3 regions of the uncultured Rossellomorea sp. genome follow, and region 1 is predicted to be linked to each of the others. Evidence: riboswitches for the same ligand, from Rfam matches in the RefSeq annotation. Region 1 holds a riboswitch; each other region holds the start of a gene.
The links. Region 1 has a riboswitch for S-adenosylmethionine ahead of Q1B03_RS14820 (methionine ABC transporter ATP-binding protein). Riboswitches for the same ligand answer to the same signal wherever they lie in the genome.
Positions count from the first base shown of each region.

Region 1 (9,923 bases):
CTTCTATCTCATTCACCCCGTGATAAGGAAAATTCATAAGTTCGATATTGTCAAAATGAGCGGCCACATGATTGATCCGCTGAATCGAATCATCAGGGCCGATGACACCAATTTTTATCATCAACTATCATTCACCTGCTTCTTGCCGCAATACTTCAGCTAGAATCTCGACTCCTGCATACATGTCTTCTAACGAGCTATGTTCCTTTGGATGATGGCTGATCCCTTTTTCACAGGGGATGAATACTAAAGCGGAAGGCCATTTCGCTGCCATATTCATGACATCATGCCCTGCCCCGCTGTCCATTTCAAACGTTTTGTACCCCAGCGTTTCCCCGGCTCGTTTGACTCTGGCTGTCAGCTCTTCATCTAATAGAATAGAAGGATTATCTACAAGAGTTTCTATGTTGATTGTAACATTAAATTCACCCTCTAAGCTTCGGCACTTTTCTATTATTTTATCGGCCATTGTACGCTTTAGGTCATCGTCGACGGAACGGATATCGATTCCCGCTTCTGTATGACCCGGGATGACATTCATGACGTTCGGTTTTACGTTCATCGTGCTGACGGTTGCTACAAGTGGTTTCCGGGACTGCTTTGATAGCTTTTCCGCTTCTTGAGAAACGAAGGGAATAAGTGGAGCGAGAGCCACTAGAGCGTCCGCCCGTTTCCCCATTGGAGTCGTTCCTGTGTGACCCGCCATCCCTTCGACCTTTACCTTCAAGCGGATCGGACAGGCTACACCCCGGACAATTCCGAATTGAGCGTCATGATCTTCGATTTGGGTCCCTTGTTCAATATGCAGTTCGATGAATGAGAGGATTTCCTCTTTTGATCGTTCAGCTTTTTCAATGGATGACCAGTCTAAGCCCGTTGATTCTACCGCTTCTTTAATGTTGACCCCATGGCGGTCCCTGACGCTTTCTACTGATTTATCAAGAATTCCTGCCACACTCTTACTTCCCAGGGTAGATACGCCGAAACGCGCTGACTCTTCTGAAGCAAAACAGGCCACTTCAATGGAGTGATGGGGTTCGAAACCACCGTCTTTTAATGCTTTCACGGCTCCCAGTCCACATAGGACACCGGCTGCCCCGTCATAACCTCCTCCGTTTTCAACCGTATCAAGATGAGATCCGGTCATGACAACTTGACCGGTGGCCCCTTCCCACCTGGCAAAAAGGTTTCCTGCCTGATCTCTTATAACGGATAACCCTAACGTTTCTGCAACGTCCCGAAACACATTCATGGAAGCAGTCTCTTCCTCGGAATAACCCAATCTCGTAAATCCATTGGGCTGTTCCATCGTTTCAACAAGATTTAAAGCTTCTAGAGTTGTACTTAACCATTCTTTCAACTCGTAACCTCCTCTTTGTGGTGAGATAATTTGAGAATAAGACGCGCGAAGGCATCCACAGCCACTTTTAATACTCCTTCTTCAAAATCAAATTGATGATGATGATGTCCGTTTTTCAATCCGGTTCCGAATACCATGAAGGTTGCTTTGCCCCCCTGATTTTGCACCTCATTCATCATATAAGTAACATCCTCTGATGCCTTTAAAGGTAAACCATCATGAATATCGGATATAAATGGACTTTCCTCGCCCATATCCTTTAACCACTGAATCCATTCAGGGTTACATGCTGCTTCAACCGTCTCTCCCACCACATCGATTCCGGTTTCCACCCCATAAAGGTCTCCCGATGCTTGAAGGATCCGCAGGGCTTCTTTCTGCATGTACTGATTGATGGCAGTCGTTTCCCCTCTTGTTTCCATTTCAAGGTGAGCTTCATCGGCAATGATGTTTCTGCCTGCTCCCCCTTGAAGCCTCCCGACATTGACCCTGGTCGCCCCGTCAGAATGGCGCGGGATATTGTAAAGGTGAAGAGTTGCTGCAGCAGCTGCCAATAAAGCATTCTTCCCTTTTTCAGGCTCGAGACCTGCGTGGGCCGCTTTTCCTTTATAAGTGACGTTGATTTTGGAGGAAGCGAGAAATGAATGAGTTGTAGCATACACTCGCCCAAGCTTTGTATCCCGTATGCCGATATGACCGCTTGCAAAATAATCGACATTCTCCAGCCAACCTTTTTTCACCATGGCTTTGGCTCCCCGTCCACCTTCTTCAGCTGGCTGGAAGAGAAGGGTGAACCTTCCAGAAAGCTGATCTATGTAAAGCGAGAGGAAGTTTGCCACACCCAGACCGATAGCAGCGTGACCGTCATGACCACAGGCATGCATGACCCCTTCATATTGTGAACGAAAGCCTTCTCTAGTCGGAAGGTGGTGTTGCGGATCATCCGATTCTTTGATGGGTAGAGCATCGATATCGAATCGGAATGCCATATGAGGACCAGGCTTTCCTGTATCAAATGTGGCAGCCAATCCTGTATGACCGCCTTTCATTTTGTCGATCCAGCTCTTTTCCACGCCTTCCTTTATGGCCCGTTCTTCTTGTTTGGCTAAATATTTTGGTGAGGGAATCCCGATTCGTTCGCTGGAATCCAATGCATCTTTTCCAAGGTGAATCGTGAAGCCAAGGTTGATTAATTCTTTTCCGATTAGATAAGTGGTGACATATTCAGTGAATCCAAGTTCGGGCTTCTGATGAAAGGTTCGTCTGAACGCAGTGAGTGTCGGTGATAGTTCATTGATAAAATGTTCAACAGTTCTCATCTTTCAAGACTCCTTTTTCAAGCTTTTTCAAGGTATCCAGTGCAAGTTGAGCCATCACTTCGACCCCTTTTACTAAAGCACTTTCATTTATTTTAAAACGCGGGTCATGGAGGGGATATTGGGTTTCTGTTTCCTTCACAGATGTTCCCAGCCAGTAGAAGGCACCGGGATATTCTTTAAGAAAACGAGAGAAATCCTCTCCTCCAAGAGACGGGGAAACCACTGGGGTGGAATTTTCTCCAAGAACTTTTTGTGCAGCGCCTCTCACTTCTTCTGCCCATTGTGGTGAATTGACTGTTGCAGGGTACCCATCTAAATAATCAATCGTCATTTGAGCATCGAAACTTTTTCCCACTCCTTCAATGATAGAGTGGAAACGATTCTTAACCATATCTTTCACTTCCGGTTTGAAGGTCCGGATGGTTCCCTCTAAGGATACTTCATCCGCAATGACATTATAGCGGTAACCTCCCTCGATTTTTCCGATGGTGAGGACGGCAGAATCAAGGGGATCCGTATTTCTGCTCACGATCGTTTGAAGCTGGGTAATGAGGTTGTTGGCAATAATGATGGCATCATTCGATTGATGGGGCATGCTCGCATGTCCGCCAGATCCATTAACCGTAATCTTAAAGCGGTCCGAAGCTCCCATGATTTCATGAGGCAGCACGCCGACTTCCCCGACAGGCAGATCCGGCCACACATGCTGTCCGAAAATGACATCAGGCTTATATTCATCAAATAAGCCATCGTCCATCATTTGCCGTGATCCTCCAACAGGAGCATTTTCTTCCGCCGGCTGGAAGACAAGAAGGATCGTTCCTGCCATTTCCGATTTCATCTGATTCAACACTTTCCCTGTACCCACCAGCATGGCGGTATGAGCATCGTGACCGCAGGCATGCATTTTGTTGTGAGTGCCGGATTTGTAAGAAAGGTCATTTTCCTCCTGAATTGGCAGAGCATCGATATCTGCTCTCAGTGCAACCGTGCCTCCTGGCTTTACTCCTTTAATGATGCCAAGCACTCCTGTTTTGGCATAGCCCGTTTTAAAAGGGATACCTGCTTCTGCCAATCTCACCTGAATCGTTTTCGATGTTTCAAACTCCTCACCGCTCACCTCTGGATGCTGATGAAAGTGTCTGCGTAATTCAATGACTTCCTTTTCTACTGATTGGACAAGCTGCTTTAACTTCATGAAAAATCTCCTTTTTCTGTCGAATGATTATTTAAGGAAAAGTTCCTTAATAATACCGTTAATGCATATATTCGATAAAAACTTGGAAAATCCTTTGAGATTGAAAAAAAAAGAGGGACGGACCTCCGTTTTTTTGCAGAAGTCCGTCCTTATCACGTTATCCTATTCTGACCTTGAGTTAGAGGTCCGTCCCTCTTCCCTTTTCCTTTCTCACCCATTACACTATAGGAAAATATGAAAGATAAAGGATGGTTGGATGGATCGTTTTGTTGAAAGGGTCGAACCGTATTTTTTGAGTGAGGACCCATTTGTGCAGAGGTATGCCATTGAAATGTTGGAGGATACTTATTTACCTGGAGGGGATACGTTTTTGACCGGATTGAAGGCCGTTGATCGGGGACCGGTTTCGGAATATTCTTCGCCTATTCTCCCTAATTTACTGTACTTACCTCTTAATGAAGAAGGATTGAATGAAGTAGTAAATCGTTTAGATGTCATGAGTAAAAAGGATAACAACCGACTGTTCTACATTCAATTAGTTACAAACGCCAGCACAGAATTATTAATTGCATACAGAAAAAAAGTAAATCAATACATAGGGGAGAAACAGTTAAAAGAAGTAGAGAAGCTTCCTTCTTTAACTATAGAAGAACTATACATGGCGTTGGCTGATGTTATGGTTTACCTGGATGAATATGAGTTTGACCAAGACTTTTATGATCATGGGAAAAGAATCATCAAGGAGCTTATAAAAAAAGGGGGCATTGAAAGCTGGGAAGTACAGAATGGACTTCAGAACATTATGGAGGAAGAGGAGTTTTTCGGATTTGAATGGATATATGTTGTCTACATGGCAGGTGAAATGCGGGAAGAAAGTGTAGTCCCCCTATTAGTGAGTCTCTTTAAAAACGAAGAGGAAGGCGACTTTTTATTTGAGGAAATTGCAAATACCCTCGTCAAAATAGGGACGGACCTGGTCGTACAAGAAGTTGAAAAAATAGCACTCTACGGAAACACCTTTTTCTACACTTTGGATGTACTTGGAAGGATCAAAACCAATGAAGCTGAACAAGCATTACTAAGACTGTTTGATCAAACCGAGGACCTAACCGCCAGAACAATCATGGCAGATAATCTATGTCGACATCTATCAACAGACGCGATTCCCAGGATAGAAGTTTTAATTGAAACAGGGTATGAAGATGGGCTGCTTTGCTTAGAAGAATCACTATATGTCAATTGCGTCATGAATGGCATCCAACACCCCAAACTTCCAGAGTGGAGACACTTACTGGAGGTAATGGAACTTGAAATGTTGAATGAACCAGCCGCGCTAATTCCACAACCCGTCATAAACGAAGAAAAAGTAGGACGCAATGACCCTTGCCCATGCGGCAGCGGTAAAAAATATAAGAAGTGCTGTCTATAAAATGAGGGACGGACCTCCGCATTTTGCGGAAGCCCGTCCCTATGGCTTTCTTATATTAAATATCCCGACTAGAGGTCCGTCCCTCTACTCCATCCACTCAGGCTTACCGAAGCCTTTGAATTCTTCGTCGATGATTTTCTCGAATTCGTCTGCTTCGACGACTGCTTTGATGTCTTTCACCAGTTGTGAGTCAACGTCCTTCGTATTTACAACCACTCGGTTTCGATACTGATCGGGCATGTCCTCCAGCTGAAGTGAATCAAGTAAGTCCATATCGGCAGCGAGTGCATAGTTCCCTGGAACCGCAGATAGATCAACACTGTCAACTGCTCTTGGCAGCTGTGCTGCTTCGATTGGTTTGAATTGCAGGTTTTTCACGTTTTCTGCAATATCTTTTTCTGAAACAGTCAATGGATCTGTATCCGGCTTTAACGTGATCAGCTTAGCATCCTCCAGAATCTGAAACGCCCGTGCTGCGTTCGTCGGATCATTAGGAATGGCAATGGCACTGCCTTCTTTTATGTTTTCAATCGAATCGAACTTCTGTGAGTAGATTCCCATTGGAGCCGTTGGTACGACAATCACTTCGGATAAATCCATATTATGCTGTTTCGCGAAGGTTTCCATGTAGATTTTATGCTGGAAAAGGTTCGCATCCAGATCTCCCTGGGCCAGTGCGTTGTTCGGCTGGATGTAATCACTGAACTCTTTCACTTCAACCGTGTATCCTTTTTCTTCAAGACCGGGCTTGATCGCTTTTGTCACCATATCACTGTATGGTCCGGATGTCGCTCCAATGGTTACCTCTTTTTTATCTTCCGCGCTTGAACTTGCTTCGTCCCCGCCGCAAGCTGCAAGAATGCTCATTGTTACCGCTAATGCTACGAATAAAATCCACTTTTTCACTTGTTGTTCCCCCTAAAGTAGTTATCGTTTATCGACTAATCGTGCAAACACATCACCCGTATACTGGATGAGCTGAACTAAACAAATTAAAATGACGACGGTCGTGATCATCACCGTGTTGTCATAACGGTAGTATCCGAAGCGGATCGCCAGGTCCCCGACTCCGCCTCCACCGACGATCCCAGCCATGGCGGAATAGGCGACTAAACTGATCGTTGTAATCGTGATTGCCTGAATCACCGCCGGTCGTGCTTCCGGTAACAGCACGTCCTTAATGATCATCCAAGGACTTGCCCCCACTGAAACCGAAGCTTCAATGACACCTTTATCAATCTCTCGCAATGACGTTTCTACCATTCTCGCAAAAAATGGAATTCCCGCAACAGAGAGTGATACGGATGCTGCCGTCGGTCCGATCGTGGTTCCGGTCAATAGTTTGGTTAATGGTAAGAGTGCTACTAATAGAATAATGAACGGAACCGACCGCACCATATTGACGACAAATCCAACGACCTTTTTAATCAAACTATTTTGTAAAAACAAGCCTTTGTCTGTTACAAAAAGAAGAATCCCAAGCGGTAATCCCACTAAAATCGCGACTCCAAGTGAAATCCCCACCATATAGACCGTTTCAAAAAAGGCTTTATTCAATTCTGGCAAAATCGCAGTCAATGAATCAGGCAGCATTCTCAAGCACCTCCAAGCTCTGCGTCTTCAGCGTGATGAATCGGATCGCTGCTTCGATTTCTTCATGGGAACCAATCAGCTCCATGATGAAAATCCCCAGTGGCACTTCCTGAATATATTCGATCTTGCCGTGCAGGATATTGCCTCGCACCTTGTATTTCTGGAACACTTCCGATACGACGCTTTCCTCTGCGATCGATCCTTTGAATTGGATTTTGATCAGTTTTCCTTTCCTTGATTCCACGAGGTGCGGCGGGAGTTCAAATTGAAGGATTGTTTCAATGAATTGCTTCGTTAAAGGCTGCTTAGGTTCTGCAAACAGGTCATAAACCGGCCCTTCCTCCACGATTTTCCCGTCCTGCATCACGGCCATCCGGTCGCATATCTCTTTCACCACTTCCATCTCGTGTGTGATGAGGACGATGGTCAAACCTAGTTCTTTATTAATCTTTTTCAATAGTTTCAAGATTGATTTCGTTGTATTCGGATCGAGTGCCGAGGTCGCTTCGTCGCAAAGTAAAACCGATGGGTTATTCGCAAGGGCTCTCGCAATCCCGACTCTTTGCTTTTGTCCTCCGCTGAGCTGGGCCGGGTACGCATCTGCTTTGTCCGATAGACCGACCATCTCAAGGAGCTCGACGACTCTGGGCTTGATTTTCGCTTTAGGTACACTAGCCGCTTTCAAGGCAAAAGCCAGATTGTCAAACACCGTTTTGGATTTGATCAAGTGAAAATGTTGAAAGATCATGCTCGTTTTTTGACGGGCGAGTCTTAATTGTTTGGACGTGAGTTTCGTGAAATCCTGTCCGTCAATGATGATTTCTCCTGATGTAGGGGTTTCTAATAAATTCAGGCAGCGAATGAGTGAACTCTTCCCCGCTCCACTGTATCCGACGATTCCAAAAATCTCACCCTTTTCGATTTTTACGGAAACGTTATCGACACCGACCACCGTTTGCTTTTTTGTACTGTAGGTTTTAACTAGATTTCGAATCTCGATCAATGTGCACACCCCTTTTTTCATCCAATAAAAAATGCCTCTTTCAACTGAAAGAAGCATCGCCTGTTTATCTCGACTTATCTCTCAGAATGAAATCATTCTGCAGGAATTGGCACCGTTCCAATACTGGAGGTTGCCGGACGTCGTAGGGCCTGATCCCTCGGTCACTCTGGATAATTGAAAGTATGTAATTTTCTAATTTTTTAATCTTATAGAGGATAATACTGGGTATGGGAATGGAAGTCAATAGGGAATTTTACAGTTGTTTTTATGTAAGCGTTATCTTTATTGTTGTACTAGGGAAGGTTTTTTTGTGTTGTTGGACTAGGGTTTGATCTTGGGGTGGAATATATCCACTTTTTTACAGTTAATAATATATTCCTAAAGTTGATAATAAAAGGGGGAATGTCGATAATAAAACTCCTCGCACCCTATCAATCCATGTATCTCACATCGATTTCAGTTAATATCCTGCCTTTACACCATCTCAAAGACTCAAAAACCATACATATTATCCAAAAACATTCCTTTCCACCTCCAATTGGGACTAACCTCCATTACCAATACAAAAAGGCACTACCTTCAATAGCAGCACCCCGATCATTTGTCATAACAACTCACTACAAATATTCTAATCTCTCAAACAACCAAACGAAAACTAAAACGTCCACTCCTTAATCACTGTCAACACATCCAACTCCCTCAACCGCTGCTCACAATAAGAAGAATTCATCTTCAAATAGGAATCAACATAAGCCGGATGACACATAATCTCAAGCGTCTCACCTCCATCCCTGCTGTCCAAAATCCTCTTCAATCCTTCAACCGACACTCCGTCCCCATAAAAGTCCATCGAGAACCGATCGGTTAACACATCCATTTCGCCACCCTTATCACCAAAAACATTCCGGACCGGTACCCCAAAGCGCTCTGACAATCTCTTCACCACCGGGATCAGTGGTCGAAAGCTATGAACATGATGATGACTGTCAATATGAGAAAGGGGCAGACCGAATGATAGAAATTTATCCACCTGAGCCTCCCACTCCATTTCAACCTCATCCACATTGATTTCTTTTTCTTCAAAAATCCTGCTGGTGTAACGGAAAAAGCCTCTTTCATCCTGTAGTGATGGTACCCCGGCCGAAACCGGTCTCCCGCATGTCAGTGTTAAATGGATCCCAACCTCTAATTCAGGAAAAACCTTCGCCAATTCCAACGCATGCAGAGTCCCGGGCATATTGACAAGCATCGTTGTTGAGTTGACAATTCCAAACCGGTGACTATCAACGATGCCATAGTTCACTCCCCGGCATAAACCAAAGTCATCTGCATTGACGATCACGTTCCTCATAATCCCCCATCCCCTTTTTTCTAATAGGTTCTTTCTACAAGAAAGCTCGCTTTATCTCCTCTGAAGATCGCTTTGGAAAATTCGATCACGGATCCATCCTCTACATAAGCTGTCGTTTCGATCATAAAGCAAGGTGTCCCCTCTGGTACCTCAAGCTTCCCTGCCACTCGCTCATCTGCTAAAAATAGCTCGATGGTTTCGATGGTTTTTTTAATTTTTATCTCAAACTGTGTTTCCAGGAGCTTGTAAAGAGATCTTTCACATTCGTCTTTATCAAGGCCTGGCGTCTTGTACCAGGGCAGATAGGCCACCTCATATTGCAGGGGCAGCCCGTCTGAATATCGGATCCTCTCTAACCGATTGACGGGATCTCCATTCTTCAATTCCAACGCTTTTTCCACTGTGGATTCTGCCGGGATGACATTCATGCTCAGTACCTTGATCTTAGGTTTCTTACCTTGTAATCGCAGTTGCTCTGTGTAGTTGTCGATCGTCGAGGACAGGATTTGACTGACTTTCTCTTCTGCGACAAAGGTTCCTCTTCCTTGCTCGCGATACACGTAACCTTCAAGTGTCAGCTGCTGGAGCGCCGTCCGGATCGTCGTACGGCTGACATTAAACTTTTCGCAAAACTCCGCCTCTGTCGGCAGTTTTGTATTCGGCGCATATT
Region 1 covers NZ_CANKZT010000004.1:41,910-51,832, reverse strand. Annotated here, with positions in the region: gene Q1B03_RS14855 (hypothetical protein) at 1-121, opposite strand, end outside; gene Q1B03_RS14850 (M20 family metallo-hydrolase) at 128-1,360, opposite strand; gene Q1B03_RS14845 (amidohydrolase) at 1,357-2,679, opposite strand; gene Q1B03_RS14840 (M20 family metallopeptidase) at 2,666-3,877, opposite strand; gene Q1B03_RS14835 (YecA family protein) at 4,134-5,306, shown strand; gene Q1B03_RS14830 (MetQ/NlpA family ABC transporter substrate-binding protein) at 5,391-6,212, opposite strand; gene Q1B03_RS14825 (methionine ABC transporter permease) at 6,234-6,899, opposite strand; gene Q1B03_RS14820 (methionine ABC transporter ATP-binding protein) at 6,889-7,902, opposite strand; SAM riboswitch class I at 7,974-8,079, opposite strand; gene chbG (chitin disaccharide deacetylase) at 8,558-9,253, opposite strand; gene Q1B03_RS14810 (GntR family transcriptional regulator) at 9,274-9,923, opposite strand, start outside.

Region 2 (9,923 bases), on a different contig from region 1:
CGGGGGCAGCTTACCTTTACACCTAAGCACTTTGATTACATTATCCCAACACTTGCCAAACTTCATGCCCACACGTACGAAGGAAAATTCACGAAAGAAAAAAACATTTTTCAGTCTTGGTTTCCCATCTACAGCTCGATAAAAATGAAAAAAGACCGGGAAAAATTCATCTCTAATACGATGACATTTCTTGACGATGCCAAGAAGGATAAACAATTGAAAGACATCATCAAACCACATTACAAATCATTAAAAAATCTGTACAGCCACGGTCCCGACTTTTTCCCGGAATTAATGGACAGCGGCTTCTCGATTACCCATGGAGATCTTCATATGCAGAATATCTGTTCAAAAGATGTAAGCAAAAATCAACCTTGGGAGATTCAATTCATCGATTGGGAATCAGCCAAATTTTCCCCGACATGGTTTGACATGATTGTATTGGTAGAGATTTTACTAGCCTTCAGGAAGGATTGGCAAAGCAATGCTGAAGAGATTCGTACCCATGCGGTTGACGTGTATACGAATGAAATGAAGAAATATGGAATCGACTTTTATACCAAACCGATTCATCTGTACAAAATGGCGTACCTTCAACGAACTCTCGAAAAAGGATTACACACTCAGCTTAGACGTATCTTTGACAATCGAGGCGGTGAGCTTCTCCCTTACCATTTAGAGAAAATATCAACCTGGGGAAGTGAACTGGGAATCTATAAATAGAAGAAAGGATGAGAAAATTTGAGTCGAATGCCCGCTCTCAACATTCACCCCTCTCTTCTGGCCATAATGGATCAGTATTATGGAGTGAAAGGAGACTTTGAAGAGTCTCTCACTCTACAACCATTCTGTCAGAAAACAACAGGTGACGATTTAAAGCCGATGAAAATTTTATACGTCACATTTTTTCAATATCCTCATACAGGTGGATTGTCTCATTACATCACCTCTATAAAAAACGGATTTGAAGAGCTCGGTCATAGTGTAGATGTACTAGCGCCTAACCACATGACTTCAGAACAGCTTGATGAATGGATTCCTCAAGCTGCCTCTGAAGCACGTACCTTTATGCTCGGCCGCTATGGAATCGCCAATGAAAAAATCGTCAAAAATCTCAGTTTTCTTCATGTATTCGAACTGTTTCTTAAAGAAAAAAATCTCCAGCAGTATGACATCATTCACGCTCAAGACCTATTTGCTATCTTCATTCTCGGCCATTTGAACCAAATGTATCAAAAACCATTACTCTTTACGCCACATGGGTTCTTTACGAAAAGCCGCTTAAAATTCAATAAAATACAGATAGGATCCATCGAAGAAGTCTATTTTACTGAACTTGAGAAAGTAGGTATTGAAGCAAGTACTGAAATCGTGATGATCTCAGATTCCTTCCGGCCTAACTTAATGGATTTCGGTGCAAAAGATGAAAGGATGACCACCGTTCATACGGGCATCGATTTTGAACCACTTCCTCATAAAAATCATGAAAACATTATCCTAACATGTGTCTCCCGACTGTCCCCTCGTAAAGGTCATGGATTTCTCTTAGAAGCATTGTCCAAGCTTCGTGAACACCTGACTAATGTAGAAGTATGGATTGTCGGAGATGGTGTCATGAAGGATAGACTGATAAAACAGGCGGAAGAACTTAAGCTAAATAACGTAATCTTTTTTGGAAAACGTCACGATATACCCTCTATTCTTTCCATGTCGGACATCTATGTGTTAGCAACTGTGAATGACAACTTTCCCTTATCCGTCATGGAAGCGATGTTTTCCCGGCAAGCGGTCATCTCCACCACATGTGGCGGACTTCCGGAAATGGTTCAGCATGAAGAAACAGGCATCCTTTGTGAACCTGGTAACGTCGAACAACTTGCACATGCGATAAAGCGTTTCATTACAAATAAGGAAGAACGTGACCGTTTTGCTAACGCTGCTGAATCCTATGCTCGTCAACACTTAACCAGTCAAGTTATGACGAGAAAAATTGAACAGATTTATCAAAGGTATTTATGAAGAAATGAGAAGGAGAATAAACTGATCCAGGACAGTTGAATATTTCAATAAGAAAATGGAGAATGAAGAATGATTTCATAACTCGTGCAAATATAAAGGAAAAGAGCTTGGTAAATTCCAAACTCTTTTCTTTTATTATTTATCTTCCTCAAACGTTCTCCTCTAACTCATCTATAATACTTTCTGCAGTTTTCTTACCGTTTTGAATACACGCACCAATGCCCACTCCGAAATACGAAGCTCCAGCCAGCTTCACTCGTGGTAGTTCGGTTGCGAGATTTTTATCTAACGATTGAACAGACTGACTATGCTCAAGATGATAGTTAGGCATAAGGTCTTTCCAATTTGTCACTTCGACAGAAATCGGGTCTCCGTCTATGCCGACACTTTTTCTGATATCGTCAAGTGCCGTGCGAACCAGTTCTGCCTCGCTAAATTCTTTCAACACTTTATAATGAGGATTTGTGCTTTTATAAAAAAGTCGCAATAAAAGATTTTGGTCATTGGACGTGTGCTTCCACTTCCGACTCGTCCATGTGCAGGCATCACATTTCACTTCGTTGCCTTTGGAGACGATGAATCCTGTGCCATCAGCAGGAAGTTCCTCAGCCGGTATATTAAATCCGAGGTAGATCGAAATCAGTGAAGAGTTTTTCAGTTTATTGAAATCAGGATCAAGTTTTTCATGAGTCAGAATCTTTTGGGCTACATCATGAGGTGTTGCGAATATTGCATAATCCGCTTGAATGCTCCCTTGACCACTGAGAGTCAGCTCATATTTGTCTCCTGTTTTTTGGAGCTTAGTAGTTTCCACTCCCTTTATGATTGTCGCACTGGAACATTTTTCTTCTAAACGTTCAATGATGGTTGATAAACCATTTTTAAACGATATGAACTTTTTATTGGATGGACCTTGGAATTTTTGTTTGTTTTTAGATAAACCTTTAATAATACTGCCGTATTCATTTTTATAATCAAGTAAGTATGGGAGTGTCGAAGCCAAAGTAAGTTTATGCAAATTTCCAGAATAGACGCCTGATAATACTGGGGCAACTTGATTCTCTACCAGTTCTTTACCTAGGAATGCTTCTAAAAATTCACCGATTGAACTTTCTTTTGTAAATTGTGTGTTTTCAGTTTCAAGATCTTTAAGTGCTGCATTCTTACCTTTTTCTGACACCAAGCTGCTATTTTGAAGGGACTCAACGCTCATAGGAATTCCGAAAATCGTGTCATGTGGAATCTTATGCAATTCTCCATTGGTATATATGTAAGATGTGCCTGTTTCATTATAGACAAGTTCATCTTGAAGATGAAGCTCATTAATGAGAGGGAGAACCCCTTCATTACGGGCCACGATGGAATCGGCTCCTGCTTCCATAATGAATTCCGCTTCTCTTACACTTCTAATTTTGCCGCCGAGCTGCTGATTACGCTCGATTAGTATTAACTTGATATCTATTTCTCGTTCTTTGGACATTTTTTGAAGATGGTACAGCGTTGTTAATCCTGTAATTCCTCCACCTACGACAACCACTGTCTTCATACGATTCACTCCAATAATTGCGTTTATGTATACAGATTATCATGTTTTTTGTTGATTAGAAAAAAAATCTGTGTCTGAATTGGGAAAAAGTATCGGGAATAAGGGGTTGAAGGCTGATTTGGGAGCATAATCTGCCAAGCTAAACCGTTTCTTTTCAACTTCAAATTTTTTATTTCAACTTACTCCAACACCCTATTCTACCTCTAATGATGCACCACTTTATATAAATACCAAGTTGACAACTATGAATACTCACCTATATAATAGATGTAATTCATGACAACTATATAATCACTTATCCAGAGAGGCAGAGGGACTGGCCCGATGATGCCTCAGCAACAGATTCTACATCATAGAACACTGTGCTAATTCCACAAGCAATTTGCTTGGAAGATGAGTTGAAGTTTTGTTACATAAAGCCTTCTTCTTATCTAATGGGAAGCGGGCTTTTTTCAATGACCCTTCCTCAATTCGGACACATTATAAGAGGAGTGATCACAATGGGAGAAATCCTACAAGAAGCGATTCATAATCGACGAAATGAATTAATTAACAAATTGATTATCCATAACATTTTCAAAAAAGGCCACAAACAATTATTCGAGTTGACGCTGCAGGAATTAGAGGACGAATTTAAATACATTCAGCAGGAAAGCCATCCGCACAGCGATGTAGGATCGATTAAATGGAAAAACTGTGCGAAGTTAACCAGCTAAAAAAGCCCCCATCCATGGAAGTGGATTGGGGCTTCCTTACTTTCCTATATTTAGGAATTTAAGCTAACTTTCTGCATTAACCCGGACACTTAAAGCATATATCTGTGCATGTATGCCAATGGTCGTAAACATGTTACCTGCACTCATTTTCGCACGCTACATTGACAAGTGATCAGTCCTTTTCTAAAATGACAAAGGATTGTTCTGGATGAAATTCATGTATGATACTATTTAATTTATATCATATAGTTTCCACCTCCCCCGGATTTCATATATCTTTCAAGGTTAGTCTAATCTCTTACAAAGGAATATACATATGTCCCTCAATCTGCAGCATTTTATGAACGAATTCATCGGCCTCGATAATTGGTCTCTCTTTTTTATCAGTATTTTCATTAATGTTGTCATCAGTATCCTTGGTTTTCTACCGAGTGTCTTCTTGACGGCCTTTAACATTTCCGTATTCGGGTTGTGGCCTGGAATCGGAATTTCCACCCTTGGTGAATCATTAGGAGCCATTGTTAGTTTTTATTTATATCGAAAAGGAATTAAGTTTGCTCGTATTGATCAGATACTTTCGAACAATTATTTTCTCAAATTAAAAGAGGCCTCAGGTACCGAATGGATCATACTTCTAATCTTATTTCGCATGGTCCCATTTGTGCCTTCAAGTGTGGTAACCGTTGCGGCTGCCTTTAGCTCTATTCCAATTGTGGTTTTTTCTGTGATCAGTTCCGTCGGCAAGATTCCTTCGTTGTTGATTGAGGCATTCGTGGTGGTGAATGTGTTGGGTGCGGATAAGGGGAAGGCTATTTTGTTAGGAGGTTCGGTGGTAGTCGGGATGTTTTATTTGGGATATCGTTGGAGGAAGAACTCAATTTCATGATTGTCACAGTTACGGAAACCACTCTCCTCCGGAACTGAAAAAAAAGACGTCCACCACATGGTACACGTCCTTTCTCCCCCATTACTTATTGTGCATTCACCTCGACAGCATCCTTCTTGTAATATTCTGCAAAGATCTCCGCAAATGCTTCTGTTGAGTTATACAATTCTACTAAATTATTTTCCACTCCGCCAAACTCAAGAAGCATGGCTCTCTCAGTTAGGTCCTGATTGTAAACCCCGTTACCTTCTGCTCTTGTTTTGATAAAGACTCCGCGGCTGATGCCAGGATACTTTTCTTCTAATTTAGCATTTAATTCTTTAGCGATTTTCAGGTTCTTTTCGAAGTTTTTGTTTTCTTTTCCTACAATAAAAAATAAGCGGGCATAGTTTTTGCCGTTAATGGTTTTGGTTGTGATGTTTCTTGGCTGGGAATCCCGGTGGATATCGATCAGGTAGGTTAGGTCATTGTCTTGAGCGATGGCTTCCTGGACCAGTCCCCTAGATAATTGATACGATTCGAAATACGTCCATGACTTATCTTTAAGTGCTTTATTTACATCCGTCTTATCTTGAACCGCACCAATTCCTCTTGATTCAAGCTCTTGCTTCAACTTTGATCCAACAGCAATGACATTAACCTTCTCATTTGTACTCGCCGGATCTTTAGAGTCGTTGTTTTTAATCAGTGGACTAAAGGCTTCCCAGCTGTGGGAATGATAAATGAAGACGGATTTTTCATCGATTTCCTGAATACCGTCTCCTGAGTTGTTGTTTGCTTGATCGATTTGACTCTGGTCAATTTCTTGATCTTTCAACTGATCTTCTGTTGGCGCCGGCGATTCGTTCGGAAGGTTCGTAATGTCCGTCCCTTTCCCTGCAACTGCTATATGAGTGTGATAATTTTCTATCCCTGGGATTTCCCGTCCAAATAAACTTCGTGGATCAAGTAGTGATACGTTCGTGACGCTCTCTAACCAATCAAAATCATTGTTTAATGCTGATTCATTAGTGACCCGGAGTCCAGTCATTTCCTGTGACAGCAGCATGAGAAACGTTTCCTTCGGGACGAGTTCAGACACCGATGAATACAATAAACTATCCACCCTCAATTTAATCGCTGTTGACGAGATCAACCATACGGTCAAATACATGAGGACAATACCGATCAATACTACCCGAATGATGGCCTTCATAGAGACGAATACTAGTGGGACTAAGCTATTGTTGTTTCGAGACTTATACGACATCATCAGTACCCCTATATAAAGTATTTAATAGTTAACTTTATGCAGGAGGTTGATAGAGTAGAAGGTTTTTTCAGGGATTCGGTCGGATTTCCTACTTCACCTTATACCGTGAAATCATTTTCAGATTTAAGTTTAAGTGCATTTCGCAGTAATTCTTGAAGGACTGCTGCGAAAATCGAAATGGTTACAGACGCAAAACTAATGATGATCCCTACCATGGCAATACCAGGATGTAGAGCATTTTGGATTAATAGAAACACTATACCTGCCACATAAATGGCAGTGATTAGTAAGGCATTCAGTTTTATTCGGTGAAGAGCCACTATTGCTTTCGCTGAAAAAGCGTTCTCTTCAATATACTTTAAAAGCTTAAAAGCTTGATACAGCGCTAAATTAAATGGAACCGCTGTTAAGTATACCCCTATTAGAATCGGCCATTTCAAATAAGCGAATTCGGGAAATAGATCAGCAGAATGCTTTGCCATGGTTGGCAACCAGACAACACAAAGGATGAATACAATCGCTCCTACTGCCATTACTGCCCCTTTTAAAAAAGTCGTCGTTCCTCGTTTCATAACACACCTCTGATACCATGTTTTTCTAAATTATATAATGAGATTTATTGTTTTCCAATAAAATATGATTGATTTTTTATTCTCTATTAAAAGTTTCCTATAAAAACAAACGCATGAGTAATCTCATGCGTTAAATCCTTATCTGCTATTCACTTCATTGGCTGCCCTCACCCCCGACTCAACCGCCCCTTCCATCCAACCATGAAAGGAGGAAGTGTGCTCTCCAGCAAAATGAATTCTGCCTTCAGGTATCTTAATATAATCCCCAATATCACTTGCCTGACCAGGGGTATAAAGGGTAAAACATCCAGCCGAGAATGGATTTTTACTCCAGTTGTAAACTACATAATTCAGTATTTCAGTATACACTTGTTCACCATATACTTTAGAAAGGTCTTCTAAAACCTCTTTGATGATTTCTTCTTTTGGTTTGCTGTTCCATAAGAGTGCATTCTGGCCCCAGCTGTAACTCGCTAACATGACCCCTGGTTTGTTGCTGCCTCTGTCGTGACTTGGCATATACGTAAAGCGGGTGGGAAGATCTGACACGATGTTTCCGTAGTTCAAGTCTTCCCAGAAGCGACGACGAAATTCAATTCCTATTTTCACGGCTGGAACATTCGTTACTTCCCGAATCGCCTGCCACTTTTTAAAGGATATTGAATTATAAGGTACGACCTCGATAAACTGAAAGACAGTAAATGGTACGGTTACGATGACATAATCGGCATTGTATTCACGCACCAATCCGTCAATGGAATCTCTTGATCGAACACTTACTCCTCTATTGGATTGAATAATGTGGGTCACTTTTTGATTCAGTAGAATGTGTGACGCAAGTTCTTGAACAAATCCGTAAGGTAAGTGGTCGTTACCTCCTGTTATTTGATAAAATTTGGTTTCTTTCCTGAATATAGGGAAAATGATGTCTTTTAATATATCGACGAACGAGAACTCAGGGAACCCTTCTATCCCGAGAATAACATTGATTTTTCGAATTGCATTTACGGATAATGATTTACCAAATGGATTGTTTGCTAAAAATTGTCCCATAGAATAACCAGAGTATTGTTTAATTAATTTTTCCTGTTCTTCATGATCACTTTTATTATATAAATCCATAAAGGGCTTGGTCGCTTCAATAAACAATTCCGAAGCTGTTCTTCCCTGTTCACCTTCTGGTAAAGGATACTGTATAATGTCGGGGTTTTTTTCGTATTGTTCTCTTGTTGTTAGGATATTGTTTACTAATAGTAAATCTCTTGGAGAACTATTGATGAATTCTTGAAAGGGCAGGTTGAATTTTCTTATATATTCGAACACTAATTTGTGGTTATCGGGGATCCTCATAGCTCCCAGGTCCAAATAATTACCGGGTGTGAATGGCTTGCGAACAGTATATACCCTGCCGCCGATTCGTTTATTTCCTTCTAAAATCGTTACGTCATGCCCGGCTTTTTTCAGTAGAGAAGCAGCGACTAAACCACTCATTCCTGCTCCAACGATTATCACTTTTTTAGACTTAGTTGGATTTAATCCTTTCCGGATAATGGCCAGCATATCGTCTGGATAGTTCAATTTGTAGGGATCATCTCTTGAAAGTTGATTTACCATCTCATCACCCACCTCCCTTTTTCTTACATCATATGACGTCAAAAAAGGAGGTATACGTATGATCTCTGTGACGAAGAGCTCATTTCCACTGATTTTAAGAACAAGTGTTTCTATTTATACGTTTATGTGTTATACTTAAATTTCATTGGGTCTACGAGACTGTATTTAGTCAATCCCTCGAGCAAGTAGAAGGGAGACATGTTATATGTCACTAGAAAATATCGTAACCATGCTCAATACTCTTAAGGAATTCAAGGATAGTGAGATTGTTCATACGATTTCAAGTCATGATCACTCACCTGTTATGACCGTTACCTACCATTTGGACAAGGAATGCTTTCAAATCACATATGTTGATTCAATGAAAGTTGAAGAATTTACAGACCTCAGCCTTTTGGCTACAACCATAGAAAGTGTTGTTCTTCTCGAACCTTCAAGATAAGGTTATAAAATGGGATGCCATTACGTAAATCGTGATGGCATTTTTTTGTACCCGGATTTTAATTATGCCGGGACATTATGTCTTTATCTTCTCAGACATATATTCGAATCTTCATTGGTAGAAACGAGCCATTATAAGGTTATGAAGCAATTTTTTGTTGAACGGGAACGAATGATATAGCATTTATTGAGGGTACAAGATTGAAGGTGGAAATAGGATTTATTCATTATGGTGTTAATTGATAAAGCATTTCCCTAATAATAAAATCGAGCATAAAACCAACCCTGGTTTTATGCTCGATTTTATACTTTTTAAAAAGAAGGAAGTTCACTAAGGTTATTCTCTTTCAGGCCGTCAGGTTCACTGCGAAGAACATCTCTTCCATATCGATGAATCACATCTACATGAGCCAGTTTTCCTGACTTTGCTTCTTCGAGTGCAGTGATATAATCAAGCTCTCTCCCACTTTCGGTTTTAAAAGCGATGAGATCGTCTTCCGCATTTCGGCGAACGGCTACAATCTGTTCCGCGCCAGATGCCAGCTCCTGAGCCATTTCTACTTTAGCTTGAAATTTACCTTGCTGTTTGTATTCCTCGTAAATTTGTTCAAAACTTTTTTCAACCATAAGATTCACCTCCCGAACGTATAATTATTATTAGCGGGAAGTTCAGGAATTATTAATATCTTCCAATGTATTATTGAGCAGATTATTGATGCCTGACTTTAAAGAGACTCTTAAGAATCAGTTTCTTTTGGTTGAGTCAGGGGTAAATTAGTACTTACCACCTCAACACTAATAAATGAATCGATTCCAAACATTTTCAATTTAGCCACTTGGCTTTCAGCATTATCCCTGATTGCAAAAGCACCGGCCT
Region 2 covers NZ_CANKZT010000002.1:864,690-874,612, reverse strand. Annotated here, with positions in the region: gene Q1B03_RS11240 (phosphotransferase) at 1-723, shown strand, start outside; gene Q1B03_RS11235 (glycosyltransferase family 4 protein) at 751-2,019, shown strand; gene Q1B03_RS11230 (protoporphyrinogen oxidase) at 2,168-3,565, opposite strand; SAM riboswitch class I at 3,858-3,965, shown strand; gene Q1B03_RS11225 (Fur-regulated basic protein FbpA) at 4,066-4,281, shown strand; gene Q1B03_RS11220 (TVP38/TMEM64 family protein) at 4,598-5,167, shown strand; gene Q1B03_RS11215 (stage II sporulation protein P) at 5,253-6,419, opposite strand; gene Q1B03_RS11210 (DUF2975 domain-containing protein) at 6,518-6,991, opposite strand; gene Q1B03_RS11205 (flavin monoamine oxidase family protein) at 7,130-8,605, opposite strand; gene Q1B03_RS11200 (hypothetical protein) at 8,811-9,047, shown strand; gene Q1B03_RS11195 (DUF3892 domain-containing protein) at 9,359-9,673, opposite strand; gene Q1B03_RS11190 (N-acetylmuramoyl-L-alanine amidase) at 9,784-9,923, opposite strand, start outside.
Region 2: it holds a riboswitch for S-adenosylmethionine, as region 1 does, so the genes downstream of both, Q1B03_RS11225 (Fur-regulated basic protein FbpA) here and Q1B03_RS14820 (methionine ABC transporter ATP-binding protein) in region 1, are expected to answer to the same signal.

Region 3 (9,923 bases), on a different contig from region 1:
TTTATACATAGACCAATATCCTATATCCTTGAATCCGATTCGCTTATAAATTTTCCCTGCTTCAGGATTATCATAGAATAAGCACAATTCTTTTCCTTCTTCTAATACGTCACGACAGAGCTTCGTCATGCATTCCGTAGCGTATCCTTTTTTCTTGTACTCCGGATGGGTACAAACTGCCACAATCATCGCTGACATACTGTTTTCGGCGGTTGTAGAGGCGGAAGAAACAAACTTTCCGTCTTCCTCTACGTAATAGCTTCTGGAAACACCGGCTTCCATGCTGTGTTTTCTTTTTTCTACAGAAAAATCACCACCACTAAATTCAGGGATGCTGTTCAATAGGTCCACAAGTTGAGGTAGATCATTGAGGGTAGCCTGTTTAACATGAGGCAGGGCATGTCGGTTCATTGATTCCGTGTTGTCACATTTCGCATAATACATATGTCTTATTGATTTAGTTTCTCTGGATAAAAAGGGTTCAACCTGCGTCACGATCCTTTTTAATCCGGAAACGATGCTGTAGTCTTCAGTCCCATTGATGATTCTGGCAAACCCTTCCGCATCAAATTCACCCATGGAAAAAGGGATGAAGTTTTCTCTGTACTTAAGGAGGATTCCCCTCAAATTCCCTTTCGCATCAAAGTCGCCCCAAATTTTCTGAAAATCCTGTTCATACCCAAAGGCTTCAATGTCCCCGATAATAAACAAATTTTCAGCCGGCTGCTGCTGAATGAGTTGCTGACAAATATCATGATCCTGTTCTGTAAGTTGTCTGATCATCTTGATTCCCCTCCGTGAATTTTAATCATTATCATACAAAATTAGAAATATTTAGTAAAGTATTATTTTTAGGAAAATTTAATGAGAGCAAGAATTTTATTGAGTAAATTCAGCGTGACTAACAGAAGTTACTAATGGTTGTATATTTTTATATGTGAAATACCATGTATGGTTTTAAATTTATGGAAATAGGGAATCTTAGCATCAATCACAGTTATTAGGAGGGAAACTCATGCTTTGGACCATTATTGGAATTCTTTTAGTCCTTTGGTTGCTCGGATGGATCTTTAAAATCGGAGGAGCCATCATCCATATCTTACTCGTTATTGCCATTGTAGTCTTTTTATTTAACAGAATCACCGGCCGTAAAAAAGGATTATAACCATAACAAAGGTCCGTCCCTCAAGAATGAGGGACGGACCTTTGTATAGTAGACTATTTAACGGATGGACCGCCTTTAAGTTCGATTTCAGATGGTACGTTTGAGAATTTCTTGAAGTTCTCGTTGAATTTGTGGGCTAGTTCTTTTGCTTTCACTTCATATGCTGCTTCATTGGACCATGTTCTTTTTGGTTGCAGCACTTCGTCAGGAACACCAGGAACGTGAACAGGGATGTTCAGACCGAAGATGTCGTCCGTTTCTGTTTCAACGTGAGTCAGTTCGCCTTCAAGAGCTGCTTGAACCATAGCACGAGTGTAAGATAACTTCATGCGGTTACCAACACCGTATTCTCCACCAGTCCACCCGGTGTTCACTAAGAATACCTGTGCATTGTGCTCATCGATTTTCTTCCCAAGCATCTCGGCATAACGAGTTGCAGGAAGTGGCAGGAATGGTGAGCCAAAGCATGTTGAGAACGTTGCTTGTGGTGAAGTGATCCCACGCTCCGTACCTGCAAGCTTCGATGTATATCCACTTAAGAAGTGGTACATTGCTTGTTCTTTCGTCAGTTTGCTGATTGGAGGTAATACCCCGAATGCATCTGCCGTTAAGAATACGATTGTATTTGGATGTCCTGCAACACTTGGTTCAACGATGTTTTCCATCGCTTGAAGAGGGTATGCAGCACGAGTGTTTTCAGTTAATGTGTTATCCTCATAATCCGGGATGCGGGAATTGTCATCAAGGACAACATTTTCAAGGACAGAACCGAAACGGATGGCATCGAAGATTTGTGGCTCTTTCTCACGTGTCAGACCGATACATTTAGCGTAGCAGCCGCCTTCGATATTGAAAACACCGTTTGGAGACCAACCGTGTTCATCATCGCCGATCAAACGGCGGTTAGGGTCTGCGGATAAAGTCGTTTTTCCAGTTCCGGATAAACCGAAGAACAATGCCACATCGCCTTCGCGTCCCACGTTTGAAGAGCAGTGCATGGAAAGGATATCGGATTCAGGAAGCACGTAGTTTATGACAGAGAAAATCGATTTTTTCATTTCACCTGCATACTCAGTACCACCAATCAGGACAATTCTTCTTTCGAATGATACAATGATAAATGTTTCAGAATGAGTTCCGTCAACTTCGGGATCCGCCTTGAAGTTCGGAGCAGAAACGATTGTGAATTCTGATTGGTGACCCTTTAGCTCTTCTTCTGTCGGGCGAATGAATAATTGATGAGCGAAAAGATTATGCCAAGCAAATTCGTTGATAACCTGAATCGGCAGTCTATGTTTTGGGTCTGCACCTGCGAACCCTTGGAATGAGAACACTTCTTCTTTTTCTTTTAAGTAATTGATCACTTTTGTATATAGTTTATCGAATGATTCTGAAGAGATGGGTTGATTGACAGAACCCCACTCAATCTTATCCTTCGTGGATGGTTCTTCAACAATAAATTTATCCTTAGGAGAGCGTCCTGTGTATTTACCAGTTTCTGCTCTGACTGCACCTGATGATGTTAAAACGCCTTCATTGCGTTGAAGGACTTTTTCAACTAGTTGGGAAACAGATAATTGTTCCTGAATATTTTGACCGTTAAGTAATTCTGTTAATTCATTAGACATGCTCACTGAATTCATTAGAACCCTTCCTTTATATAAATTTATTTAATGGCATCGCTTACTTCACAAAAATAGTATAACACAATCAAGCTATTAGTCTATACTATTTATTTAATTTTATAATGTGTCTTCATTTTGTCACATTTTTCGTCCAAATACAGCTTGTTTCTTCTTATATATATGAAGAAAAAATCTAAATGTTTAGCCTCATTACCCCATTAGGTTATTTTAATGAAGAAAAATAGGTTGAAGTCATAAAAAGAGGCTAAAAGATTGGTTAAACCTGTCACTCGAAAAAAAGTTGACACCTCTAGTCCTAAACGTTATCATTGTTCCTTGAACGGATACTCTTATCCTGAGCTGGTGGAGGGAGCAGACCCTATGAAACCCAGCAACCTGCTAAATAGTGAATGGATCTTATACTTTGAAACGATCCGATTAAGCGAAGGTGCTAAACTGAGGCAAGGTCTATGAACCTTGAACGATAAGAGAGAAAAGGCGCGGCTATGATCTGAAACCTTTCCTCTATTGCTTTAATCATGAGGAAGGGTTTTTTCTGTTTATAGAGGATCAAATGCACATAATTCATGATTTTTTTATAAAAAAACCATGTTTACTTCATACTACTTAGGGAATGAGTACCGTATCTGTTTAATGTTTTGTTAGATCAAAGTCTAACAAATAGCTTAAGGAGGAACCTTGATGTCAACTAAACGTCGTCTGTTTACATCTGAGTCCGTAACCGAAGGACATCCAGATAAAATTTGTGACCAAATTTCTGATTCAATTCTTGATGCAATTCTTACCAATGACCCTAATGCTCGTGTAGCATGTGAAACGTCTGTTACAACGGGTCTTGTACTTGTTGCAGGTGAAATTACAACTAGTACGTATGTCGATATTCCGAAAATCGTTCGCGAAACAATCCGTGAAATTGGCTACACTCGTGCGAAATACGGCTTTGACGCTGAAACATGTGCAGTATTGACATCCATCGATGAGCAATCTGCTGATATCGCTCAAGGGGTAGACCAGGCACTTGAAGCCCGTGAAGGACAAATGACGGATGAGGAGATCGATGCAATCGGAGCAGGTGACCAAGGGTTAATGTTTGGATTCGCTTGTAATGAAACGAAAGAGCTTATGCCTCTTCCCATTTCCCTTGCTCACAAAATTTCCCGTCGCTTAACGGAAGTTCGTAAAGAAGAAATTCTTCCTTACTTACGTCCTGATGGAAAAACGCAAGTAACAGTTGAATATGATGAAAACGACAAGCCGGTTCGAATCGACACGATCGTTATCTCTACTCAACATCACCCTGAAGTAACGCTTGAGCAAATCCAGCGTAACTTGAAGGAATATGTCATCGATCCGGTTGTACCGAAAGAACTGATCGATGAGCAAACAAAATATTTCATCAACCCGACAGGTCGTTTCGTTATCGGTGGACCACAAGGTGATGCAGGTTTAACAGGACGTAAAATCATCGTTGACACATACGGCGGATATGCTCGTCATGGTGGCGGTGCATTCTCTGGTAAGGATGCAACGAAAGTGGACCGTTCAGCGGCATATGCAGCACGTTTCGTAGCGAAGAACATTGTAGCAGCTGGTTTAGCTGAAAAATGTGAAGTTCAATTAGCGTATGCAATCGGTGTTGCTCAACCGGTATCTATTTCAATCGACACATTCGGAACGGGTAAAGTATCAGAAGACGTATTGATTGATGTTGTCCGCAACAACTTTGACCTTCGTCCTGCTGGCATCATCAAAATGCTGGACCTTCGTCGTCCGATCTACAAGCAAACAGCTGCTTACGGACACTTCGGCCGTAACGATATTGATCTTCCTTGGGAGCGTACAAACAAAGCTGAAGCATTAAAAGCAGAAGCGTTAGGCGAATAAGATAAGATCAAAGAGACCAACACTTTATGGGTGTTGGTCTCTTTTTGATGAGTGGCATTTCTAATTGATTCGGCGAAATTTATTAGTTTGTGTCACATGGCAGACATATCCCGATACTGGCAGATATATTTCTAAAACGGCAGATAAAACCTGTTCGAGGAAACAATCACACGTGTTACACCTGAAAATATTACATGAGTAATCTAATGAAGGATGGGGTATCCCAAGTATAAGAAGTTAAAATGGTTTGATGCTTTTATAATATTGTCCTTTTTCAGCGTATTCTCTGGAAATGCGCTTCATTTCGCTAATATCATGTTCGTTTAGCTCTCTCACTACTTTTGCTGGCCTGCCGAATGCCAGCGTATTAGGAGGAATGACTTTCCCTTGAGGAACAAGGCTTCCTGCTCCAATAAAAGCTCCTTCACCAATTTCAGCATTATCGAGAATAATGGATCCCATACCGATTAACGCTTTCTTTCGAATTTTGCAGCTATGTAGAATCACTCCATGGCCGACGGTTACTTCATCTTCAAGAATAAGAGGGTTATTTGGACTCTGATGGAGAATGGAATTATCCTGTATATTTACTTTATTACCGATTTTCGTTGGAGCGACATCCCCTCTGATGACGGTGTTAAACCAAATACTGGACTCTTCCCCGATCTCGACATCCCCGGAGATGGTCACATAATCGGCAATGTAAGCTGAGTGAGAGATGACTGGTTTTTTATCATGATACGGATAGAGCATTTTTTACTACCCCTTTCAATAATATTTACTATAATAAATGGTAGCAGAATTCAATCAATTAGAGAACTATAAAGGAGGGATTGCCATGTGGAAATGGGAAACAGATCAAGAAGCAAAGGCAGTCATCGTCATCATTCATGGAGCAATGGAACATCATGGCAGGTACGGTTGGCTCATTGAAATGTGGCGTGCAGCAGGCTATCATGTCATAATGGGGGATTTACCGGGGCAGGGTATGACCTCAAGAAGTAAAAGAGGACATATTGATTCCTTTGATGAATATATAGTGGAAGTGAAAGATTGGGTACAGGCAGCATATCAATTTGAATTACCAGTATTTATGATAGGTCATAGTATGGGGGGGCTTGTTGCGGTGCGTATGCTTCAGGAATCCCATGTGAACCTGGCAGGTGTGATCTTGTCCTCACCTTGTTTAGGCTTGGTCACGACCCCTTCAAAACCGATCGAGCTCTTGTCCCACGGTTTGAATAAGATCGCTCCCATGGTGAAGTTTCCATCCGGGTTAACGATCGATATGGCAACAAGAAATGCAGACGTACGTGAAATTGACAGCAACGATTCACTCTATATCACCAAGGTGTCCGTCCGCTGGTACAGGGAGCTCGCCCATGCGATCAAACTGGCTTTTATAAACCTGGAAAAAATGCCTGACGTTCCACTGCTCGTGTTGCAGGCTGGTGATGACAAAATCGTCGATAAAAAAGCAGTGAAAAAATGGTTCAACGAACTGTCTTTATCTGAAATGCATTACAAAGAATGGCCGAAGTGCTATCATGAAATCTATAATGAACCAGAACGAGAAGATATATTTGAGTACTCCAAAATTTTCATTGAAAGTCGTTTGAAAGCGCTAGGATACATTTTGTAAAAGAGGTGGTAAAGGTGTCCATTCCAAGTGATCCCTTTTCGTTAATGACAAGAGTATACCGAAATGTTTTTCCGATTGTTCATAAAGAGTTAGATGAGTGGAAGAGGCGTGCAGAAGCGATCCCCAATCAGGAATTGAGAAGCCAGGCCCTTGCCAGTATAGAGCATAAAACGTTTCACTGTGAAGGTGGATCGATTCTTTCCCTGCTGGCACTGGACAGAAAAGAAGAAACGATTCGATTCATCGTCGCCTATCAAACGATAAGCGATTATTTGGATAATCTGTGTGATCGAAGCGTTTCCCTGGACCCCGACGATTTTGCCCTCCTTCATCAATCCATGAAGCACGCCCTGACGGTGGGCGCTGTCCCTGTCAATTACTATTCTTTAAGGGCGGATCAGGATGACGGGGGGTATCTGAGGGATCTAGTGCTTACCTGTCAGTCCGTTCTTGAAGCATTACAACACTATGACAGCATCAAAAAGGATCTTGTACAACTTTGTGAATACTACTGCGACTTGCAGATACATAAACATGTAAAAAAAGAAGAACGGGTAGGAAGGCTGCAGAATTGGTTTGAAACTCACCGTTCGAACCTTCCGGAAATGAATTGGTACGAGTTTTCCGCCTGCTCCGGGTCCACACTCGGTATCTTCTGTTTAGTTTCATACGCATGCCGGAGCGATTTTCAGCCGTCGCACACAGAAAAAATCAAACGTGGATATTTTCCATACATTCAGGGCCTGCATATTCTTCTTGATTACTTCATCGACCAGGATGAGGACCAGGAGGGGGGAGACTTGAACTTCTGCTTCTATTACGAGGATGATGAGCATTTAAAGGAACGGCTGCTGCATTTCCTTCAAAAAGCAGACGAACACACCCATGAACTGCCCCATGCCCATTTTCACCGCCTGATCAACAAAGGACTCATCGGCGTTTACCTGTCAGACGACAAGGCAAACAAACAAGAAAAAGTACAATCCTTCTCCAAAGAATTCATCGGACAAGCCGGTTGGATCACCAGATTCTTCTACATCAACGGCAAAATCTACCGCAAATGGAGAAACCGTAAAAAAATATCCTGAATAAGAGGGACGGACCTTCGACACGAGTGTCGAAGGTCCGTCCCTTTTTTTGTCTATTTCATCCAACTTTAGTTTGGTGGAGAATGCTAATTTCGACCTTTAATACCATATTTATACATAAAGTAATTGTTGCTTTTTGGGGATTGTGACAATTTACTTACTGTATTGTCAGTTGAATATCATACTATTTATCTATAAAAATTTTATTTCGTAATACTAAATAACCAATGTATTCTGAAAATATTTACTTTTCAGAATAGTGGAGTATATTTTAAATTAGTGAGAAATTATTACATAAAAAGAGGGGGACTTTTTTTGAAGACACGCAAAGTATTGTCAATGGCCATGGCTGCCGCTATCAGTGTCGGGGCGTTCACGGTACCGGCATCAGCTGCAACCACTGTACCGGAAAATGTATTAGCCAAGCCGACGGTGAAACACGAACATAAGCATGGAGGGCCTTTCGATTTAGGCATTGCGAATGACGAACGCTTGATCGAAATGTTGAAAAAAGAAGGTAAAATCAAACAAAATGCGACACCTGCTGAGGCTGAAAAAGCACTGCAGAAGTTCTTGAAAGCGAAAGCGGATTCTGCTGAAAAAGAAGCAGGAGAATTACATGAAAAAGAAGCTTCTGAAAAAGTGAAGCTTCAAGAACAAATGAAAAACAATGATTTGATGAATGGAAAAGGAAATAAATTAGGACAAGCCAAGAAGAATTCACCAGAGTCTGTGAAAGAAGAAGCGTATGCCGGTGAAATGCGTACGGATAAGGTGTTGGTTCTTTTAGTTGATTATCCTGACAGAAAGCATAATGAAATGAAACCTGAAGAAACGGATATGTATTACGAAGGTGAAGATGCTTATTCCCGTGAGCACTATCAAGATATGTTGTTTGGTACAGGCGGTTGGACAGGTCCAGACGGGAAAAACTATGTGTCCATGAAGCAATACTATGAACAGCAGTCAGGTGGAAGCTATTCTGTTGAAGGGGAAGTTGCTGGCTGGTATACAGCAAAGCAACCGGCGGCTGCATACGGAGGAAACTATCCTACTGAAGATGATAGCGATGTCAATGCACGTGGCCTTGTAAAAGAAGCGTTGGCGGCAGCGGCAGCAGATCCAGATGTAAACATTGCCGATTATGACCAATGGGATCGTTATGACCTTGACGGAGATGGAAATTACCTTGAGCCAGACGGTCTGGTTGACCACTTAATGGTGATTCACTCAGGTGTAGGTGAAGAAGCTGGCGGAGGAGAATTAGGATCTGATGCCATCTGGTCTCATCGCTGGAATCTTGGCGGGGTTCATGCTCTTCCAGGAACTGAAGCAACTGTCCCTTATTGGGGCGGGCAGATGGCTGCTTATGACTACACGATCGAACCTGAAGACGGTGCTGTCGGAGTCATGGCCCATGAATTCGGTCATGATTTAGGTCTTCCTGATGAATATGATACTCAGTATACCGGCGCAGGTGAACCGGTCAGCTACTGGTCCATCATGTCAAGCGGAAGCTGGGCTGGAGATATCCCGGGAACGAAACCTACAGGATTTAGTCCTTATATGAAAGAAATGCTGCAGGCTTCTGCAGTAGTGGATAGTGCAGGTACTAAAGGAAACTGGTTGACTGGATCAGAAATTAATTTAGAGGACGTTTCTAGTAAAGGAATCGAAGCACTCCTTGACGAAGCCAACACCAAAGGAACAAACAACGATGTAGTGAAAGTGAACCTTCCACAAAAAGAAACGGTCATCAATGAACCGGCAAGCGGTGAGAATGAATACTTCTCTGGAAGTGCAGATGACTTACACAATAATTTAACTACTACTGTGGATTTAACAAATGCTACTTCTGCAAAGTTCAATTTCAAAGCTTGGTATGACATTGAAACTGACTGGGATTATGCTTATGTAACGGTGAACGGTGAGCCGGTGGCAAGTGATATTACGACGAATACTAATCCGCATGGTTCTAATCTGGGTAATGGAATTACAGGTTCTTCTAACGGATGGATTGATGCTTCATTTGACCTTTCAGCTTATGCTGGTCAAGAAGTTGAAGTTGCCATTGAGTATGTAACAGATGCTGCTGTTTCAAATCCAGGCTTCTACGCAGATGATCTTTCTGTAGTAGTGGATGGAAAAGAAGTATTGTTTGATGATGCTGAAGGAGAACCTCAATTCACTTTAGACGGCTTCGATAAGAATGATGGTATCAAACGATCTGAGCATTACTACCTACTGGAATGGCGCAGCCATAACGGTGTAGATGAAGGTCTTGCCAACATCCGCCGTGGTGCGAGCTTAATGCAATTCGACGATGGTTTAGTGGTATGGTATGTGGATAAGCAATTCAGTGAAAACTGGACTGGCGTTCATCCAGGAGATGGATTTGTCGGTGTTGTGGATGCAGACCAAAGCACGAACTTCTGGAGCGATGGAGCGGTGGCTTCTTCACGCTACCAAGTACACGACGCTGCATTCAGTTTGAACAA
Region 3 covers NZ_CANKZT010000001.1:1,283,130-1,293,052, reverse strand. Annotated here, with positions in the region: gene Q1B03_RS06665 (GNAT family N-acetyltransferase) at 1-783, opposite strand, end outside; gene Q1B03_RS06660 (lmo0937 family membrane protein) at 1,016-1,165, shown strand; gene pckA (phosphoenolpyruvate carboxykinase (ATP)) at 1,219-2,808, opposite strand; SAM riboswitch class I at 3,138-3,281, shown strand; gene metK (methionine adenosyltransferase) at 3,493-4,695, shown strand; gene Q1B03_RS06645 (gamma carbonic anhydrase family protein) at 4,933-5,448, opposite strand; gene Q1B03_RS06640 (alpha/beta fold hydrolase) at 5,534-6,337, shown strand; gene Q1B03_RS06635 (tetraprenyl-beta-curcumene synthase family protein) at 6,352-7,425, shown strand; gene Q1B03_RS06630 (immune inhibitor A domain-containing protein) at 7,771-9,923, shown strand, end outside.
Region 3: it holds a riboswitch for S-adenosylmethionine, as region 1 does, so the genes downstream of both, metK (methionine adenosyltransferase) here and Q1B03_RS14820 (methionine ABC transporter ATP-binding protein) in region 1, are expected to answer to the same signal.